DNA from 2 places in the Shewanella sp. UCD-FRSSP16_17 genome. Region 2 is predicted to be linked to the other one. Evidence: riboswitches for the same ligand, from Rfam matches in the RefSeq annotation. Region 2 holds a riboswitch; the other holds the start of a gene.

Region 1 (10,375 bases), on a different contig from region 2:
GTGTCAGAAAAAATGGTATCGAGTAAGTGACCCGCGATGGTGGCAGCTTTTGGGTGAGCATCAATTTCGTGTTGTGGTTTTTTATGTGGGCTATCGAGGTTAATAACCATGATTTTATCAGCCCCCAAATGAATTGAACTTGATAGCGGGGATAATTGATGCACTGAGCCATCGCCAAAGTAAGCTTGATTGAGCTTAATTGACGGAAAAACCAAAGGAATAGCTGATGTTGCCATCAAATGGTTGGTCGTCAGTGTGCAGCGGTTTCCTTGCCGTCTGGCTCTTTGCCAATCATCGACACTATTATGGGCTTGGTAGAAGCTGTATGAATGTGAGTCGTTATAACTAGAAGCATCAATACTAATCGCTTTTAGCGCGCCACTGCCAATGTTTCGCTCAATGCGTTGGAAGTCTATTAGCTGGTTAAGTAACTGACGTAACGGAGAGTTATCGAGCAAACTACCGGCATCAGTGTTCATTTTATCAGTCTGTAGGCCTTTTAATGCCATCTTGCAAAGGTGTTTGAATACATCCCAAAAAGAAGAGCGATATACTTTTTTAGTTTCAAAATGACGCCATACCCAATCGAGCTTTTTAACACCTAAATGAAAACACGATGCATGGGTTGCTAACGAAGTGGCATTAATTGCACCAGCTGAAGAACCACTGAGGATTGCAAATGGAATGTGGTGATTGCGAGGGTACAGTTGTACTAAGGCTTTTAACACACCAATTTGGTATGCAGCCCTAGCGCCACCGCCACCTAATACCAGTGCAATAGTCTCTGACAACGTTTATCTCCTTATTGTGTTTAACATCATGATATCAGTATGGTTAATATTATCTGGTTAGACGAGTTAATGAAGTTTTTTTTACACCATCGTATAAATTTTTAGTAAAAAAAACGCACCCTCAGGTGCGTTTAATGTCTTTCACTGAGGCAGGTTTTAGCTAGCCTAGTGAAGGTTTGAGTAAAGGTTTAGCCTTTAATAGATGACTTAATGAAGTCAACGATTTGGTCAAAAGGAATTTCTTGCTTTTCACCAGTGCGGCGATTTTTATATTCAAATACACCAGCGTCGATATTACGGTCACCAATTACGACAACGTGAGGTAGACCAATTAGCTCCATGTCATTGAACATGACACCTGGGCGCTCTTTACGATCGTCCAGTAAGATTTCAATACCTTCAGCACTCAAATCTTTGTATAACTGCTCTGCCATTTCTTTTACACGATGCGATTTGTGCATGTTCATCGGTAAAATACCCACAGTGAATGGGGCAAGGGTCGCTGGCAACATCATGCCTCGGTCGTCGTGGTTTTGCTCAATTGCTGCAGCAACAATACGACTGACACCGATACCATAACACCCCATCAGCATTTCTTTTGCTTTACCGTTTTCATCAAGTACGGTTGCACCCATGGCTTCTGAGTAATTGGTTCCAAGTTGGAAGATGTGACCCACTTCGATACCACGTGCAAACTCGTAAGTGCCTTTACCGTCAGGCGTTGGCTCACCTTCAACAACGTTACGAATATCCATCGCTTGCGCCATTGGTAAGTCACGTTCCCAGTTAATGCCAAAATGATGTTTGCCATCTTGGTTGGCACCCGCTGCGAAATCGCTCATCACAGCAACATCTTTGTCAATGATGGTCGGTATTGTTAAGCCAACAGGGCCTAAAGAGCCAGTGCTTGCACCAATGGCATCTTTGATTTTTGCGTCAGTTGCAAACTCAAGTGGTGCAGCAACAAGTTCGTGCTTATCGGCTTTTAATTCATTTAGCTCATGATCGCCACGTACGATTAGCGCTACAAGCGGCGCTTCTTCAGTCGCACCTTTAACAATCAATGTTTTCACTGTTTTAGTGATTTCAACGTCAAATTGTTCAACTAACTCGGCAATCGTTTTAGCATTTGGCGTATCAACTAAAGTCATTTCTTGAGTTGGTGCAGCTAACGTTGTTGTAGGCTCAGCTGTTTCTGCTTTCTCGATATTGGCTGCGTAATCACTGCCGTTTGAGTAAGCAATTAAATCTTCGCCGCTATTTGCAAGTACATGGAATTCATGTGAAGCACTGCCGCCAATTGAGCCTGTATCTGCGATAACAGGACGGAAAGCTAACCCCATACGCTCAAAAATTTTACTGTATGCATTATGCATTTGTGCGTAGGTGTTATCTAAACACTCTTGGCTTAAATGGAATGTGTAAGCATCTTTCATCAAGAACTCACGAGCACGCATCACACCAAAACGAGGACGAACCTCATCACGGAATTTTGTTTGAACTTGATATAAGTTCAATGGTAATTGCTTATAAGAGCTAACTTCTTTACGTACAAGGTCGGTAATGACTTCTTCATGCGTTGGACCTAATACGAAGTCGCGATTGTGGCGATCTTGAAAGCGGAGCAATTCTGGACCGAATTTTTCCCAGCGACCAGTTTCAGCCCATAAATCGGCTGGCTGAACTAGGGGCATTAAGATTTCAACAGCACCAGCATTATTCATTTCTTCACGAACAATCGCCTCAACTTTACGCAATACGCGTAATCCGCTGGGCAGCCATGAATAAAGGCCTGATGCATTACGGCGGATAAAACCTGCACGTAACATTAATTGATGACTGATCACTTCTGCATTTGCAGGAGTTTCTTTTTGTGTTGAAAGCAGGTAATTGCTAACTCGCATTCCCAATGTCCACTTAGTAGCTATTAATGGGCGACATTTTAGCACTTGCAACGATGTTGTCACCAGATAATTAACAACATCTTGGCTTTAATATATGGAACAAGGGCATTGAAATAATTAAACCAATAAGACGCTGGTTTAACATCGCCATGTTAGCAAGGAAAATTGAACGACAAGGCGTTATTGTGCAGCACTTTTTAACTACTTATCGCGCCTATCGCCGATTATTTTAGCAGGGTTTCCTGCAACAATAGCGAACTCCGGGACATCTTTGGTGACAATGCTGCCCATACCGACAATGGCTTGATTACCAATAGTGACACCATCAACAATACCAGCTTGTGCTCCAATCCAAACATCATCACCAATTGTGATCCCTTTGGCTGTAACAGCTTGTTGGTAAATAGGGCTATCGACGGACATCCCGTGATTAAATGCGTATATAGTCACGTTATTTGCTATGCGGGTCTTATTGCCGATCGTGATCCCTACTTTTCCGCCATCAAATGAACAGCCGTGGTTAATCGCGACCTCATTACCCAGTGTAATAGGGCCGTGGAGGAACACATCAGCTGCAATCATACATTGGTTACCTATATGAATGTCACGTCCACGTTCTGCAAAAAGGTTGGCTTCAGGAGCGATAAAACTGTGCTCACCAATATGAATAGTTTCAACTTGGGTTAAATGTTGTTGGATCTCGTCTTGCCAAGGCTTTGCCCAGACTAAGTGTTTTTCTTTTAACGAAAAATAAAGCCAAGGCATCCAAGATAGGCGTTTTTTATGCTGAGTTTGATAATCAGGTTTATTATTCATTATTAAGCCTAAGATTAAGTTAACGAAATTATTATTATGACCGTTAGATTTAAAACATTGTTAGATAAATCAATTCGCCTAAAAATGGGTGAAAATGACATAGTTAATCGAAAAGCTAAGTTTATTTTAACATACGCTAGTCGGTTTAATTTCAATCACCTCAATCGTTTTATCATTAACTCGCCAAAATACATCTATATCAAATAAAGCAACTTGATAAATTTTAAGATCAACTTTGGCTTTTTTATATGCAGGCCTCGGGTCTTGCGCTAAAACATCCGTAATTACTTGTTGTAAATGCGATATATCAAGCGCTTTAGAGTGAGCCAAAACTTGTGTTTCAGCTAATGATGAATATTGAACCTCTATTAATTCTGGTGCTGATTGAGCAATGCCCCCAGTTGCATTATCAATGGCGTCAGAAAATGGAATATAGGGTTTTATGTCAATGATTGGTGTGCCATCTAATAAATCCATTCCAGATATTTCTAGGCAAACTTTACCGTTGCGTCTAACAACTGAATGTAATTTAACTACAGATTGGCCAATGCCATTTGGTCTAAAAGTAGAGCGGGTAGCAAATACGCCTAGCTTTTCATTTCCGCCTAGTCGAGGAGGTCTAACGGTGTTTTTCCAGCCTTGTGCTAAGTTTTCATGAAAACAAAAAAGTAGCCAAAGGTGTGAATATTGTTCAATACCCCTGACGGCATCGAGTTGGTTAAATTTGGGGGTTAACTCAACCCAGCCTTTGACATTAACTAGGCCAGGTTGCCTAGGAATACCAAATTTTTGTTTATATGGCGTGCGACAAATTGCAACCGCTTCAATATCAGATTGAAACGGCTGGTCAGAATGAGTAGTCATGAATTAAATAATAGTAAAAAGGTTATTGCACATTGTGCATTTTAATTGCTTGGCCGACGCAGAATGCTTGGGTAAAGCAAGTTTCTGTTGGTTGTTCTGTTAATAGACACTTCTTAACGATAAGTCCATTAGCACCCAGTTCATTGGCCTTCTTACGAGCTTGTGTGCGGGCATCAGCGACATTAGCGGGGACGCCAGTTTCCGTTTCTTGACAAGACTCGCCTTCAACTAGGGCAACAATATCAAATGCGCCAGTTGGACGTTCACCGTCTTTAAATAGTTCAACGCTTGTTGGCTTGAAATACTCATCTATGGCTTTACTGTCTAAATTACTATTAAAAGTATAATCACTTGCGCAGCCTGATAATAAAAAGCTTGATACTAGTGCGAAAGACATCATTGGACGAGAAACATTCATAATACAGGCCTAATTGAGTGGTGTGCTGCGAAGGGGTTAGTTTACATGGCTTATTGCGTCGAGGAAATACTGTTTACTCATCCTAGATAACAAAAAAGCTTACCGAAGTAAGCTTTTTATCATATCGTAGATTAAGACTTATTCCATACCAGGAATTAAGAAGTCTTCCATTGTTTTACCATTATCTACTTGGTTTTTAAATACAGTTGGCATGCGGCCTTGACCAGTCCATTGAATTAATTCACCATCTACTTCAATTTGATATTTAGCAGGGCGTGGGGCACGCTTTTTAGGCGCAGGCTTTGCTGTTACTTCACCTAAATCTTCAATTGATAAACCGCTATTTTCAATTTGAGCTAATATTTCAGCAATGCGTGCATTACGCTCAGCATTGGCTTCTAATTCAGCTTTTTCGTCTTCTTCTCTTTCTGTAATGATTTTTTCAAGCTTAGTAGAAAGTTCACGTAATTCATCTAGTGATAACTCTTTTACAGCAGCTTTAAAACGACGACCATGTGTCAAAATTTCTAAAAAGTCACTCATATCAATGTGCATCCTAATGATTTTAATTAATAAGTATCTCAAGTAATTCTGTGATGATTAAATAATACCTATCAATACTCTAAATTGGTTAATTGTTATCAAACTAGAGTGTAAATTGATGCGACTATTTAAATTGTTAAAACAAAAAAAGATAGTAAAAAAAGCACGGTTACTTGAATTGCTCTTAATAATAGAAAGTAAATTTGATTGGATCAAATAAAAAAACCTTTAAATAGGCAAATTTTAATTAAAAAGCGTTAATTAAGTCTAAAAGTAATATTTTATTTGCATATATAAGTTATTTATCAGCAGTCTCTTAACTAAAAATTATATAAACAAGTGTTTGACTTTGGTTGACGTTAACGTTAACAGGACGTAAAGTTATGCCATATTGCATTGGCTGAAGCCAATGTGCCATCCACATACATTGAAGGTGTAGAAGGAAATCCCATGAAAGTATTGGTGCCTGTAAAGCGCGTAGTCGATGCCAATGTGAAAGTCAGAGTAAAAGCTGATAACACAGATGTTGATACTGCTAATTTGAAAATGGCCTTGAACCCATTTTGTGAAATCGCGGTAGAAGAAGCCGTTAGACTAAAAGAAGCGGGAAGTGTCACAGAAGTTGTAGTGGTGAGTATTGGTGCCAAATCAGTACAAGAGCAGTTACGTACTTCAATGGCTTTGGGTGCTGACCGTGCCATTCATGTGACGACTGATGAAGATTTAGTGCCGTTATCAATTGCTAAAATTTTAAAAGCGGTTCAAGAAAAAGAACAAGCTGATGTGATTATTTTTGGTAAGCAATCAATTGATGGCGACAATAACCAGACAGGCCAAATGCTTGCTGCTTTAACTGATATGCCACAAGCAACATTTGCTTCTGAATTAACATTAACTGCTGACAGTGCTGAAGTGACTCGTGAAGTTGATGGTGGGTTACAAACATTAAAAATGCCGTTACCAGCGGTGGTGACTGCGGACTTACGCTTAAATGAGCCTCGTTATGCTTCATTACCTAATATTATGAAAGCAAAGCGTAAACCACTTGAAACCTTCTCTATTGATGACTTGGGTGTAAGCCTTAAAGCACATCAAAATGTGATTAAAGTGACGCCACCTGCAGAACGTCAAGCAGGTGTCATGGTGAGTTCGGTGGCTGAACTTGTTGAAAAGTTAAAAAATGAAGCGAAGGTGATCTAATTATGGCTATTTTAGTATTAGCAGAACACGATAACGCAAGTTTAAAATTAGACACGGCCAAAGTCGTTAGTGCAGCAACTGCAATTGGCGGCGATGTCCATGTGCTTGTTGCTGGTAGTCATGTTGGTGCTGTGGTTGCTTCTGCACAAGCACTATCGGGTGTGAGTAAAGTCCTTGTCGCTGACAATGCTGCTTATGAAGCGCAAATGGCTGAAAACCTTTCTAAGTTAATTGTTAATGTCGCCAGTGATTACGATTACGTGCTAGCAGCAGCAAGCAGTGTAGGTAAAGATACACTTCCTTGTGTGGCAGCATTATTAGATGTTGCGCAAATTTCTGAAGTCGTAGATGTGGTGAGTGCTGACACATTTGTACGTCCTATTTATGCAGGTTCTGCATTGGCGACAGTACAAAGCTTAGATGACAAAAAAGTGATGACGGTTCGTACCAGTGCATTTGATGCTGCAGGCAACGATGGCAATGCTGAAGCGGTTAACGTTGATTTTGTTGCAGAAGCTAAGACAGTTTTTGTTTCGCAAACTCTCACAGAATCTGAGCGCCCTGAATTAGGCAGCGCTGGAGTGATTGTTTCTGGTGGTCGTGGCATGGGTAGCGGTGAGAACTTTGCTATTCTAGAAGCATTAGCTGACAAGCTAACCGCTGCCGTTGGCGCTTCACGTGCCGCTGTTGATGCTGGTTATGTTCCTAACGATTTACAAGTCGGTCAAACAGGTAAAATTGTTGCTCCTGATCTGTATATCGCTGTCGGTATATCTGGCGCTATTCAACATTTAGCGGGTATGAAAGACTCTAAAGTGATTGTGGCTATCAATAAAGATCCTGAAGCGCCAATTTTCCAAGTGGCTGATTATGGACTTGAAGCAGACTTATTTGATGCGATTCCAGAGTTAACTCAATCTTTGTAATTATAAACTGATTGTAGAAAAAGGTTTTTGTCTTTTAGGCAAAAACCTTTTTTTTGGGTCGCAGTTTATGGCGTGATTATTCGATAGTTTGTTTTAGTGTCAGTGCGCATTAAATGACATTGTTTTTCAGCTTTATCATTGCTAAACCTATTGAACGATATAAATACACCTGAATTAATTCAATAATCAGATTTTTTAAGCATATTAATCTCACTGTCGTTAATTGATGGATAATCCTTCGCTTGCTAACAATTCGTTACGGTGTCGATATCGTCTTGTGTTGTTTTTTGATTGTGATGTTATTTCTCACAAGATAAGCTAGTTTTATCTGGTAATTAACCTCGTGCTTATGTTTGTATGGTCTTGTGTCGCGGCAGTGAGCTTTTATCAAGCATTTAAACTGTCGTATACATAAGTAGAGGCGCATCAAATATCAGTATGGTTAAGTTGGTTGATACCAATAACTTAATTTGAAAGGATTTGGTGCCGAAGTGAATCGGTACGATCAATACCATTTGCTGGGGCAGTTTCCGAAAGGGGCTGCACTGTCATAGTAATTTTTATCCGTGAGGATAAAACAATGGATATCGATGTTGATATCGATATTACTGTGGAGTGCTACTGAAAAGTTTCTTGTCTTCGCTTTATGCGATGTCTTGCCTTATCAGTTATCCTCCATTCGTACTCAACGAAGAAAATATATAAATGATGATAACAAGTTATGCCGATTCGGCACTCTCTCTTTTGCCTCCTGTTGTGGCAATTGTATTAGCAGTAGTTACACGCAAAGTACTTCTTTCATTAGGTTTAGGTATTATTGCTGGCGTGATATTGCTGACTGACTTCTCTTTTACTGGAGCTGCAAGCCACTTAGTGAGTACTGTCACCAGTTTAGTGTGGGATGACGGCGCACTCAATGCCTGGAATTTACAAATTATTGGCTTCTTGGTTGTGCTGGGGATGATCACCGCTTTAATTACCGTGAGTGGTTCAGCACGTGCGTTTGCTGATTGGGCACACCAACGTATTCGCAATAAACGTGACGCCAAACTCATGACCATGTTCTTAGGTTGTGTGGTATTTATCGACGATTACTTCAACAGTATCGTGGTTGGCTCAATCGCACGTCCTATTACTGATCGCTACCATATTTCACGTGCAAAACTGGCTTACTTGTTAGATTCAACCGCTGCACCAGTATGTGTTATCTCTCCTGTCTCAAGCTGGGGCGCATACATTATTGCCCTAATTGGCGGTATCTTAACGGCACATGGTTTTGCTGATACAGGCCATTTAAGCGTGTTTTTACAAATGGTGCCGATGAATTTTTATGCCATTTTTGCGCTATTACTTTTATTGTGTGTTGCTATCTTTGGTTTAGACATTGGCCCAATGCGCCAACATGAGCGTAATGCGCAAAAAGGCGAACTCTTTGACGAAAGCAAAGGGTTACCTCCAGGCGCGACCGCTGATTTACCAGAAGCTGATACAGGTAAAATCATGGGGTTATTCCTGCCGATTTTTGTGCTTGTGGCGGCAACTATTTACTTTATGGTTTCAACTGGTGCTGATGCGCTGGCGGGTGAAGGGTTACCATTTAGTGTTTTAGGTGCATTTGAAAACACTGAAGTCAGCGAATCATTATTTTACGGCTCATTAGTGGGTCTAGTGGTGACGATTGCATTAACCATGCAGCAAAAAATTAGCACCAGCATGATGTTTACTGGAATCAAAGTTGGCGCTAAGTCAATGTTGCCAGCTATTTATATCTTGTTATTTGCTTGGACAATTGCGTCAGTGATTGGCGAGCTTGAAACGGGTAAATATATGGCGAGCTTGGCAACGGGTAATATTCCATTTGCATTACTGCCTGCAGTGCTATTTTTATTAGCTGGTTTAACCGCATTTTCAACCGGCACTAGCTGGGGTACATTTGGTATTATGTTACCAATCGCTGCCGATATGGCGATGGGCAGTGATAGCACTATGATGTTACCAATGCTTGCCGCTGTGCTTTCTGGTGCGGTATTTGGAGACCATTGTTCACCGATTTCTGATACCACTATCTTGTCTTCGACAGGAGCGAGCTGTCACCATCTTGACCACGTTATGACACAATTGCCTTACGCGATAATCGTAGCGGTTATCAGTATTGTGGGTTATACCGTGCTTGGTTTCTCTGGTTCTGTTGCGATGGGCTTTATTACGTGTTCTGTATTGTTCGTATTAGCAATCTTAGGGCTAAAAATAGCCACTAAGTAGTCCTAAGCACTTGGATTTAGTTTGTGACTTAATGTGAGCTCGACTTGTTAAAGTCAGATCCCAGTTTAGGCTAAAATCTAACAATAAAAATGCCACTCAATTGAGTGGCATTTTTTTGCTCGTTAACCTGAGCTAAGTTACTTTAAGCCACGGCGCTCAAGCAAGCCGTCAGTGGTAGGGGCTTGGCCTCTAAAGTTTTGATAGGCTTCCATTGGCGGCACGCTATTGCCGACTTCACGGATAGTTTTTCTAAACTTCATACCGATTTCTCGATTCAGCCCACCTTGAGTTTGCACATAAGCAAAGGCATCAGCAGCAAGAATTTCACTCCACATGTATGCATAGTAACTAGCTGAATATCCCCCAGGGAAGGCATGAGCAAAGTAAGTTGAGCGGTAACGAGGTGGTACTGCTGGTAAGTCGACACCATGTTTGTTAAGCGCAGCAGCTTCAAAGCTTTCAACATTTTGCAGCGGCGTGTCAGCATCCAGTGCATGCCATTCTAGATCAAGCAGCGCAGTTGACATGTATTCTAAGGTGTCAAAGCCTTGGTTAAAGCTTCGAGAAGCTAATAGCTTTTGCAGTAAATCGTCTGGAATAGGTTTGCCTGTATCGTAGTGTTTAGCGTAGTTTGCAAGTACTTTAGGGTGC
Region 2 (10,375 bases):
TTCACCATCGCTACTTCACTCATCATGACTCATCACACAACAATGGAACAGTAAAAGATATGGAACTGCTGAATATAGAATGCCTTGGCAAACGTCTACGATTAGAAGGCTCTATGGCCGGTTGGCAACAACTTTATTGGGATAATCAATTAGTCTCTCAAAAATCGGCATCTGCAGATAACCAGGCTTTCAATGTGCACGAATTCGAATTATCGCGCCCGGCTTCAATGGCGGGAGCAACGACTGATGACATTATTACTGAAACCAGTAAAACCATTGTAAAAGTAAGAGTAGAGGCTGATGTCCAGTGGCAGCCTTTTATCATTAACTACACGATTTTGGTTGATAATGACACAGTAGCTCAAGGGCAGAGAAATACTAAAGATATCGAACAACAAGTGCCTGAAGTCGCTCCTGTTAAAACGCAAAAATTCAGTATGATTGGCTTAGCCTCACTTGGGTTCAAGCTATTAAAAAGTGCCAAAGTTGTCAAAGCTATGCTCGCTGCGGCAAGTGTCGCGGCCTATTCATGGCTATTCTCAATTGAATTTGCACTTGCATTAATTGCCTGTCTGGTTGTTCACGAATATGGCCATATTAAAGCCATGAAGCACTTTGGTATGAAAACCAAAGGGATTTACCTTATCCCATTCATGGGCGGTTTAGCTGTCAGCGATGAGCGAATAAATACTCGATGGCAAAATGTCGTCATCTCTATCATGGGGCCAACATTTGGCCTCTTGATGTCAATAGCCTGCATGGTCGCTTATTGGATCACCGGCAATATCTTTTTTGCAGGTTTAGCCAGTTTTAACGCCTTACTAAATCTGTTTAATCTACTGCCAATTTTACCCTTAGATGGCGGCCATATTCTTAAAAGCATCACTTTTTCAATGAACAGCATGGTAGGGTTAATAGCCTGTATCGCTGGAGCGGCAATAGGCGTATTTATCAGTTACAGCTTAGGGCTGGCTTTATTAGGATTCTTGTTGCTAATTGGTAGTTTAGAGATTGTATTTGAGTGGAAAACTCGGCACCAAAGTCACCTGTTGCCCTTAGATAGGTATGGGCAAATTTTCTCAACGGTTTGGTACTTTTTAACGGTTGGTCTACTTATCGCTATTATTTGGTATTTTGCAGCTTCAGGCGACGAGATGCTGGCTATGCCGCTTGAAATTTTAAAGAGTTAATACTTCAATATGCTATCGCTGGCAGTTTGCAATATCTTTGCTATTGCCAGCGACTCACCATTAACTGATCTCAAAAACCTTGGTCATTACCTTATAAAGCTCTGTCCCTTGATGCACAGAAGCTGAGGCAAAATGCAGTACAGGAACGCAATCACAAGGTAAACTGATTGTCGTCACGGCATTCTCAGTTCCGTATTGATCAAGTCGTAAAAGGGTCACTAACGGCTCACCAGCTTTCAAAGGGTGTCCTACCTCTGCGCAATACTCCACTAATCCAGCTTTTGGTGCATGGAATTTTTTATAGTTAGCTAAATCACATCCCCAACGCTTCATTGGTGCAGGTTGCACTTTTTCTGCGATTACACCTCTATGACTTAAGTACGCCAAGATCCCCATCGCATCGAGTTCTGCATCAGCCATATCGACACGCTCTTGACTCGCCAATTCAAGCGTAAACGCCGCTACGGGGACGTCAAAATGTCTCCCTTGACGCGCACAAAAGCGTTGGAGCTGCCACCACGGGTAAAATGCAGCCTCATCCATAGCACCGCCAAACTCATTAGGAATAACCAATGAATAAGGAATTGAGAAATAAGCCGCAGATGCGACATCATACTCTGGGCAATATAGATGTTTTGCAGACTTAGGGCCGGTATGTAAATCCAATACAATATCCGCTTGATGCGCCATCGATTGTAGTGTCACCGCGAGTTGATGCCCCGTGCTAATTCCCCAAGAGTTATTTAAACGTTGCTGACAGCTTTGTGCTAATAACACTCGAAATGCGGCGAACAACTCATTATTTGATAAAGCCTTGTTTGCTTGATACCAATTAGGAATGTCAGCCACTATTGCGGCATGTTCAAAATATTCTCTATTCCAGTTCACTCCCGTAATAGGATCAAATCGCCCAAGAGTAAACTCACCACTTTTTTGATTAATCCCCAATGGGTTAGCTAAAGGAACACAATGTATATCACCTAAGATTTGATGGCCTTCTAATAGCGTCATCAACTGATGAATTACCGCGTTACCCTGCACTTCTGCGCCATGAACATTGGCTTGAATATAGACAGATGGTGCAGCACTATCACTTCCTTTAAACGTATAAATAGGAGCTGTTAGCGCTTGGCCAGTAGCCAATTCACCTAATTGAACTGTAGATACGTGAGCGTTGGAGGTGCGATTCGCTTCTGTCATATATTCTTTAGCCTCATATGTTCCAAGCATTGTTACTTGGTGAACACTTCCTATTATTCAAATAAATTTTGGTGCAATGAATTAACCACATCTGCCGCTTCAGATTCTGCTACTAATACACATAAGTTATGCGGGCTTGCGCCTTGACAAATCATTCGCACATTGTGCTTTTCTAATACTGAGAAAACACGGCTACAAATCCCTGCTGTTGAGGCAATTTTATTACCAATAATAGCCACTAGCGCCAATTTATCTTCAACACGAACTCGACAATGCTGTGATAACTCCTGCAGTAATGATTCACTCAATAACCCCTGACCGCTAGAGTCTGATCCTGTTTTATCGAGCGTTAATGAAACATTCACTTCTGAAGTGGTAATCAGATCAACTGAGATTTTGTGCTTGGCTAATGTCGCAAATGTTTCAGCAAGGAAGCCTTGTGCATGCAACATTTGCAGGCTGTGCAAATTAAGCAGGGTTTGATCACGTCTTAATGCAACAGCACGGTATACGGGAGCGTTTTCTACTTGATGTCGAATCCAAGTACCGCCTTGTTCTGGCGCTTTACTTGAACCAACAAACACTTGAATTTGTTGACGAACGGCAGGAAGAATCGTCGCAGGATGCAATACTTTAGCACCAAATGTTGCCATTTCAGCGGCTTCATTAAAGCTGATTTCAGGGATTGGTCTAGCATTGGGAGCAAGACGAGGATCGGTTGTATAAATACCTGCTACATCGGTCCAGATTTCTACCGCATCAGCTTTTAAGCCCTCTGCCAACAGTGCTGCTGAATAATCACTACCACCACGGCCAAGAGTAGTGGTGCGCCCTTGGTCATCAGCGCCAATGAAACCTTGCGTAACAATAACTTCATTGGCTAATAGTGGTGCTAAATGCTCAGCACCTAACGATGCTATTTGCTCTATTTGCGGCTCTGCGCGGCCAAAATGGCTGTCTGTACGTAATACTTGTCTGACATCAAATGCACTTGAAGGAGTGCCCTTTTCACGAATAACAGCAGAAAATAGCAATGAAGAACATTGCTCTCCCATTGAAAGTAGTTCATCAATGATTGCTTTACTGCGATCTAATACAAGCGCATCACTGAGCACTGACATACGGCTAAGTAACTTATCAATACCTGCGGCAACATCTTGAGGACGATCGAGCTGATCAACAATGTCATATTGAATTTGGCCAATTTGCGTCAGTAATGCTAAACGACGCTTGTCATTCACATTAGCTTGCGTAAGCTCCACCAATAAATTAGTTACGCCGCTGGATGCACTAACAACAACGACTCGAGTATGTCTGTTGGCTAAGATAATATCGGCGCAGCGGTTCATTGCAGCGTAATCTGCCACAGAGGTTCCACCGAATTTAGCTACAACTAAGCTCATACTGACACCTCCACGCTTGAAGGATGACATACAAATACGAATTGACTACTTAGATTAAAAAACATGATTACACTCCGAACTTACTTCGTTCGAAGAGCCTGGTGCAGTGATAACGCACCCTTATAAGAAGGGAAACAGCAATCTTCACCAGAAGCTCTCCACCAATGAATAGGTGACAATCGTTAGGATTCAGCCTAATCGACCGATATGAAATGAAACCAACCATTTGACATACCTCGGCGCTAATCTCCCTCATAAGTGGTTTTAGGAATTGGTTTTCCTCGCACTTACTACCTAGCTAACGCTCCTCTTCTGTTTCTTCCCTCAGGAAGAAATTGAAAAATACCAATAAATAACCACCTAAGTCAATTATGGAATGTAATAAAATTACTAAATAACTGAATACTGAATATACGACATTCATACTCGCTGTCATCACATCAGCTTAGGTATTTAAATAGTTTGGATAAAAATAGCTTTATTTACAGACACTAAAGATATGAAAGCACGCATTAACTTTAACGTAAAATGCTAACAATACAGTATTTAGCTATATTAAATAGACCATAAGGGAAGTTTTAGTTTCAAACTCTGAATAAAGGCATTTTTAGATAGGTCGGCCTTCCATAAGCCATTTCTAATTCAAATCAATACAGCGCTATTATAAATAACCTTATCTATATAAAGTGGGTTTATCAGCTGCCCTAATGCGTTGATATAATAGATGAGTAGCAGTATCAGCTTGACGGAACAGCTTTATCAATCAAAAAATTACTCATGAAGATCAGGCAACTCATTGACCACCTGAGTGCGAGTCATAAAATCGCCTATCATCACTTCTTTATCAGGTGCATCCCCACAAGCAACTAATGACAAACGGCCTTGATTGACATAATAGATTGCATGCTGTTTAAACTCGCGTCCAAGCTCCAAAGCTTGTTCTTTTTCAATAAAGATAGCCCAGCTTTTTTCCATATGAGATAAATCGGGAGCGGCTCCAATAAGCGAGCGATATGGACGCTTATATTGTTCGATTTTGGTTTGTAATTGGCGGTCGAGCAAACGGTTTTGACAAGGAGTTAAGATACTCCCTAACGGGTTATGAGCAGTGACGATTGCAAAAGGAATATCATTCGCAAGTCTCTGCGTTAGTAAGAATTGTGTCCCTTGATATTTGTGCCAAAGGCACTCAATTGCATTTTCCATTATTTCATTTTCTCTGTTGAACCCAGTTTACAGTAGCAAACCCTTTATTACAGTGACAGCCCATGTGATACAAGTCACAAGAACCATAATTATATTAACCTTTTAAATCAGTATCTTACCTAAAAAACCAATTTTGTAACAATTCTAGAGAGTAAATTTGTTAACATTTCATTTGTTAACAAATGCCTAAAACGAGTACAATAATCATCACTAGCTAGATTTTGCTACATAACTATTAACAGTGATACAAGCAGTTACATACTTCAGTAGTTTAATTGCTACTAAATTTTCAAGCTTGTACATTTTGTTCTACATTTTAGATGATATAAATATAGAACAATTATTAGTTTGCCAAGGAACTTTAACGAGCAATCTAATCTCATAGTTTTATGAATCATTGTTTTAATAGATCTTTCGACTGATTGTGAGTCAATTAATACTCAGCATACAATCTAAGTATTGATTTTTTATGATCACATTTATGTCACGTATGTCACTTTAATGATGTATTAAGCTGAATGTAGATAATGTAGTTAGTCATGAAGCGTGTTTTGTTCAGGGCAGACATAGATAAACACCTATCGTGAAATTGAAAAATTATCGGCACTTTCATAAATAAGCAGTGCCACCGCCCTAGTGCAACATGACTAGAATCGAATTGTTTTTAATTTAGGTAAATAACATGCAAAACCCACACATTCTTATTGTTGAAGATGAAGCTGTAACCCGTAATACTCTGCGCAGTATTTTTGAAGCAGAAGGGTATGTAGTAACTGAAGCAAACGATGGCGCAGAAATGCACACAGCCATGCAGGATAATAAGATTAATCTTGTTGTTATGGATATCAATCTTCCTGGTAAAAACGGTTTATTGTTAGCTCGTGAACTTCGTGAAATCAACAACATCGGTCTTATTTTCTTGACTGGTCGTGATAACGAAGTTGACAAAATTCTTGGTTTAGAAATTGGCGCTGATGACTACATCACTAAGCCATTTAACCCACGCGAATTAACTATCCGTGCTCGTAACTTATTAACTCGTGTTAATAGCACTGGCGCAGAAGTAGAAGAGAAAGGTTCAGTTGAATTCTACCGTTTCAATGGTTGGAGCTTAGAAATCAACAGTCGTTCTCTAGTTAGCCCACAAGGTGAGTCTTACAAGCTACCACGTAGTGAATTCCGTGCAATGCTTCACTTTGTTGAAAACCCAGGCAAAATCTTAACTCGTGCAGACCTGTTAATGAAAATGACTGGCCGTGAGCTTAAGCCACATGACCGTACTGTTGACGTTACTATCCGTCGTATTCGTAAGCACTTCGAAAGCTTACCTGATACGCCAGAAATCATCGCGACTATCCACGGTGAAGGCTATCGTTTTTGCGGTAACTTAGAAGACTAATCATTAATAGTGATACAAAAAAGCCAAGTCAATGACTTGGCTTTTTTTATGACTTTTTATCAGTCACGTTTCTACAATGATCAGCATATGACATCTCGCCAAAGTGCATTACGCACTTACTTGTTTTTCCTTAAATCTAACATCCCTTTAATGGCGACGATTATTGTTGAGCAACTCTATCAAATTCTTTAAACACAATGCCCCCACAATCAAATTGAGGGCAATGAGTACCACTACAGCCATTTACTTCAACTCATTTTCCAAGAAAGCAGCCAATGATTTGTAAAGGTGATTTCTCACTTTCTCACCACGCATTGAATGTTTCGAACCTGGATAATCCATCATCTGAAATAATTTACCTTCGTCCTGCAATGCCTTATAAACACGCGTACTGTTTTCAAACAATACATTGTCATCGGCCATGCCGTGATACATCATCAAACCTGATTGATAATTTTTCACATATGGTAAAACGCTCGCTGCATCATACCCTTTTTTATTTTTTTCTGGGTGACCCATGTAACGTTCTGTGTAATGGGTATCATATAAACGCCAATCCGTTACCGGAGCCCCAGAGATTGCCGCTTTAAAATAATCAGGCGCTTTAAACTGCGCCATAAGCGCCATGTACCCGCCATAACTATGGCCATAAATACCAATATTATCACCATCAACAAACGGTAAGCTTCTCAGGTAATCAACCCCGACTTTTTGATCCTCAACTTCCGCATCGCCCATATTTTGATAAATTACATACTCAAATTTTGTGCCGCGATGGGCAGAGCCACGATTATCAAGCTGAAATACTGCAAAGCCTTGTTGAAGTAAATACTGAGTAAAGTAATCCGCCTCACTCCAGCTATTAACGACTAATTGCGCATGTGGACCACCATAAACACGTACCACTACCGGATACTTTTTACTGTCATCAAATGGTACAGGCTTAAATAAGCGATACTGTAATGCTTGGCCATCTTCAGCTTTAAGCTCGCCAAACTCAGGCATTTTCCAAAGGCCTGCAAAATCATACAAAGGATGCGACGAGTTAACTTCGTTTTGTTCAACCCAAGCTAAACGCTGACCGTTTTCATCATGTAGGCTGACTTGAGGTGGCTGACTAAGACTATTGAAGTAATCGATATACACAGGTTTATTATTAGCAAAAACCGCTGAATGCATGCCACTTCGAGATGATAGCTTCTCTATTTCCCCGCCAGCTAACGGCACACGATATAAGTGACGCTCAACAACAGTATCTTTACGGCCAGAGAAATACACCCAACCGCCTTTTTCATCGACTAACTCCAGCGCATCAACCGTCCAATCACCTTGGGTTAATTGTTGCAGCACTTTGCCGCTTAAATCGAATAAGTAAAGGTGGTTAAAACCATCACGTTCTGATGCCCAAATGAAAGACTTTTGTTGTTTTAAAAACTGTAAATCGTCATTAAGATTAACCCAAGCTTCACTGCGTTCAGCAACAATGGTTTTCGTCTTGTTGTTACTGGTTAAATCAGCAATCCGTAAGTCTAGTGATTGTTGGTCGCGACTCTGCCATTGGAATGACAGATGCTTACTATCTGGTAACCATTTCACTCTTGGCAGGTAAATGTCTTTTTCTTTGCCTAAGTCAATCCATGAAACTTGTTGCTCTTTTCCTTCTTTGGCAAGCGTAATAACGCCTAACTCTATTTCAACGTTGGTTTTTCCCGCATATGGGTAACGCTGCTCGGTGAGTTTAATTCCATCAGCATAAATCTCATTACGAGTAACCAGCTCAACGCCTGACTCATCAATGCGAGTAAAGGCAATGGAAGTTTCATCTGGTGACCACCAGTAACCTGTCATGCGCCCCATTTCTTCTTGAGCGACAAATTCAGCCATACCATTTTTTATCGGCCCTTTGCCATCAAAAGTCAGTTGGATGAGTTTTGACGTTTCTAGGGCTAGGACAAAAATATTCTGCTCACGTACAAACGAAACAAAGTTTCCTTTTGGCGATAATCTTGCGTCAGTAGCAAAGCCTTCACCCGTATCCAGTTCTACCGTTTTATTGTCTGCTAAAGTGAAGTAATAAAGCTTACCCGCAGCAGGAATAAGCAAAGCTTGGCTGTTATCAGCCCAAAAATATTCCATGATACCTTGACCATAAATACGCTGACGTTCACGGCGAGCTTTTTCTTCGTCAGAAAGCTCGCCTGACGCTAAATCATCAGCATTAAGCAATATGCTGCGTTTAGATGTCTTAATATCCATTTGCCATAAATCAAACAAATATTGGTTATCCTCACGGCTCGCAAGGTAGGTTACTCGACTGCCATCAGGTGACAGCTTTAACCCTCTTGGGCTTGCTCCTGCTAAGGCAGGCGATGCATGAATACGTTCGATAGTGAGTGGGGTAGAATTTCCTGTCATTTTCGTCGCCGCTATTGCTTGTGAAGAAACCAGTGCGCCAGCCAATGCTAACGACATTACCGACACAGCTGACCATGTCGCTTTCCATTTATTTGTCATTGTTATTCCTTGCTGTAAACCGAGGCAAATTTCATTATTTGAATTATTTATTTAACCTAATGCCTACTAGAATTCGTTATTTTGCCTGAGTTTATAACAAATCGGTATCCCGTCCTAACTTGCTCAACTTTTTCACGCTGTATTGTGCGTCAATCTGAGGTATTATCGTTGCCAATAAATTAAAACATTAACCACTGGTTACCGACCTTAACCTCTACTGTCTTAGGAACAAGCATGCAAACTTTGACACAAACCCTTACAAAACAAGCAGTACCCGACTCACTTTCACAACTCATTTTACGCTTAGCCGACTGTTCGAAAGACATCAGTCAAGCGGTTCGCCACGGCGCACTTGCTGGCGTCTTGGGCGCAACAGAGCAAGAAAATGTTCAAGGTGAAACTCAGAAAAAGCTCGACGTTATCACTAATGACATGCTTAAAGATGCGTTAAAAGCCGAAGGAAACGTGCGTGGACTCGCATCAGAAGAAGAAGATTATGTCGTTGAAGTCAATAAACAAGGCGAATTCCTTGTGTGTTTTGATCCCTTAGATGGTTCATCAAACATTGATATCAATTCGCTTGTTGGCACTATTTTTTCAATCTTGCCAGCACAAGATGGCGATTTAACAGAAGCCAGCTTTTTACAAAATGGTCGTCAGCAACTTGCTGCAGGTTACGTGCTTTATGGACCATCAACCATGATGGCATTAACCATTGGCCAAGGTACTCAGTTATACACCCTAAACCCTGATACCAATGAGTTTTTACTGACTGATGAAGCGGTTAACATCAGTAAAGACACTGCAGAGTTTGCCATCAATATGTCAAACCAGCGCTTTTGGGAAGCACCAATGCAAACTTACATCAGTGAATTATTGCTGGGTAACATTGGTCCTCGAGAAAAGTCATTTAACATGCGCTGGATTGCTGCGATGGTGGGCGATGTTCATCGCGTATTATGTCGTGGCGGTATCTTCATGTACCCAACTGACAATAAGAACCCAGAGAAGCCATACAAGCTACGTTTAATGTACGAAGCAAACCCTATGGCATTATTAGTTGAACAAGCCGGTGGTAAAGCCTCTACGGGTTATGGCGATATCTTAGATATTAAACCTGAAGAAATTCATCAGCGTGTTGCGGTTATCTTAGGTAGTGCTAACGAAGTCGATGCTTGCTTAAGCTATCATGGACTTGATTATAGTAACGAACCAGATATTGCATAATCGTGCAAACTTAATAAAAAAACCGCCAATTGGCGGTTTTTTTATTAAGCCATCGACCCAAACTGATTCGCTGGCTCAACGATTCCCTATTCCCAACTGAATTTACCATATTCAGGAAAAGCCAGCGCAGTTTGCGGGTTAGCTGCTAGTTCTTGCTTCATTGCTATAATATCTTTTTGCAACTGCGTTCTGTATTGCCACACTTCTGTCGCAACCGCTTGAAGCTCTTTTGAATC

The links. Region 2 has a riboswitch for lysine ahead of lysC (lysine-sensitive aspartokinase 3). Riboswitches for the same ligand answer to the same signal wherever they lie in the genome.
Region 1: it holds a riboswitch for lysine, as region 2 does, so the genes downstream of both, A9267_RS05110 (Na+/H+ antiporter NhaC family protein) here and lysC (lysine-sensitive aspartokinase 3) in region 2, are expected to answer to the same signal.

Annotation. Positions count from the first base shown of each region.
Region 1 covers NZ_LZFV01000002.1:49,933-60,307, reverse strand. Annotated here, with positions in the region: gene A9267_RS05150 (patatin-like phospholipase family protein) at 1-791, opposite strand, end outside; gene A9267_RS05145 (proline--tRNA ligase) at 980-2,695, opposite strand; gene A9267_RS05140 (acyltransferase) at 2,897-3,511, opposite strand; gene tsaA (tRNA (N6-threonylcarbamoyladenosine(37)-N6)-methyltransferase TrmO) at 3,638-4,375, opposite strand; gene rcsF (Rcs stress response system protein RcsF) at 4,398-4,793, opposite strand; gene A9267_RS05125 (H-NS histone family protein) at 4,932-5,336, opposite strand; gene A9267_RS05120 (electron transfer flavoprotein subunit beta/FixA family protein) at 5,787-6,536, shown strand; gene A9267_RS05115 (electron transfer flavoprotein subunit alpha/FixB family protein) at 6,539-7,462, shown strand; lysine riboswitch at 7,871-8,091, shown strand; gene A9267_RS05110 (Na+/H+ antiporter NhaC family protein) at 8,168-9,724, shown strand; gene A9267_RS05105 (M3 family metallopeptidase) at 9,862-10,375, opposite strand, start outside.
Region 2 covers NZ_LZFV01000035.1:365,143-375,517, reverse strand. Annotated here, with positions in the region: gene A9267_RS15400 (site-2 protease family protein) at 60-1,190, shown strand; gene A9267_RS15395 (succinylglutamate desuccinylase/aspartoacylase family protein) at 1,251-2,390, opposite strand; gene lysC (lysine-sensitive aspartokinase 3) at 2,444-3,793, opposite strand; lysine riboswitch at 3,937-4,113, opposite strand; gene A9267_RS15385 (DUF3293 domain-containing protein) at 4,565-4,999, opposite strand; gene arcA (two-component system response regulator ArcA) at 5,682-6,398, shown strand; gene A9267_RS21810 (hypothetical protein) at 6,447-6,590, shown strand; gene A9267_RS15375 (S9 family peptidase) at 6,642-8,912, opposite strand; gene A9267_RS15370 (class 1 fructose-bisphosphatase) at 9,147-10,139, shown strand; gene A9267_RS15365 (thioredoxin family protein) at 10,226-10,375, opposite strand, start outside.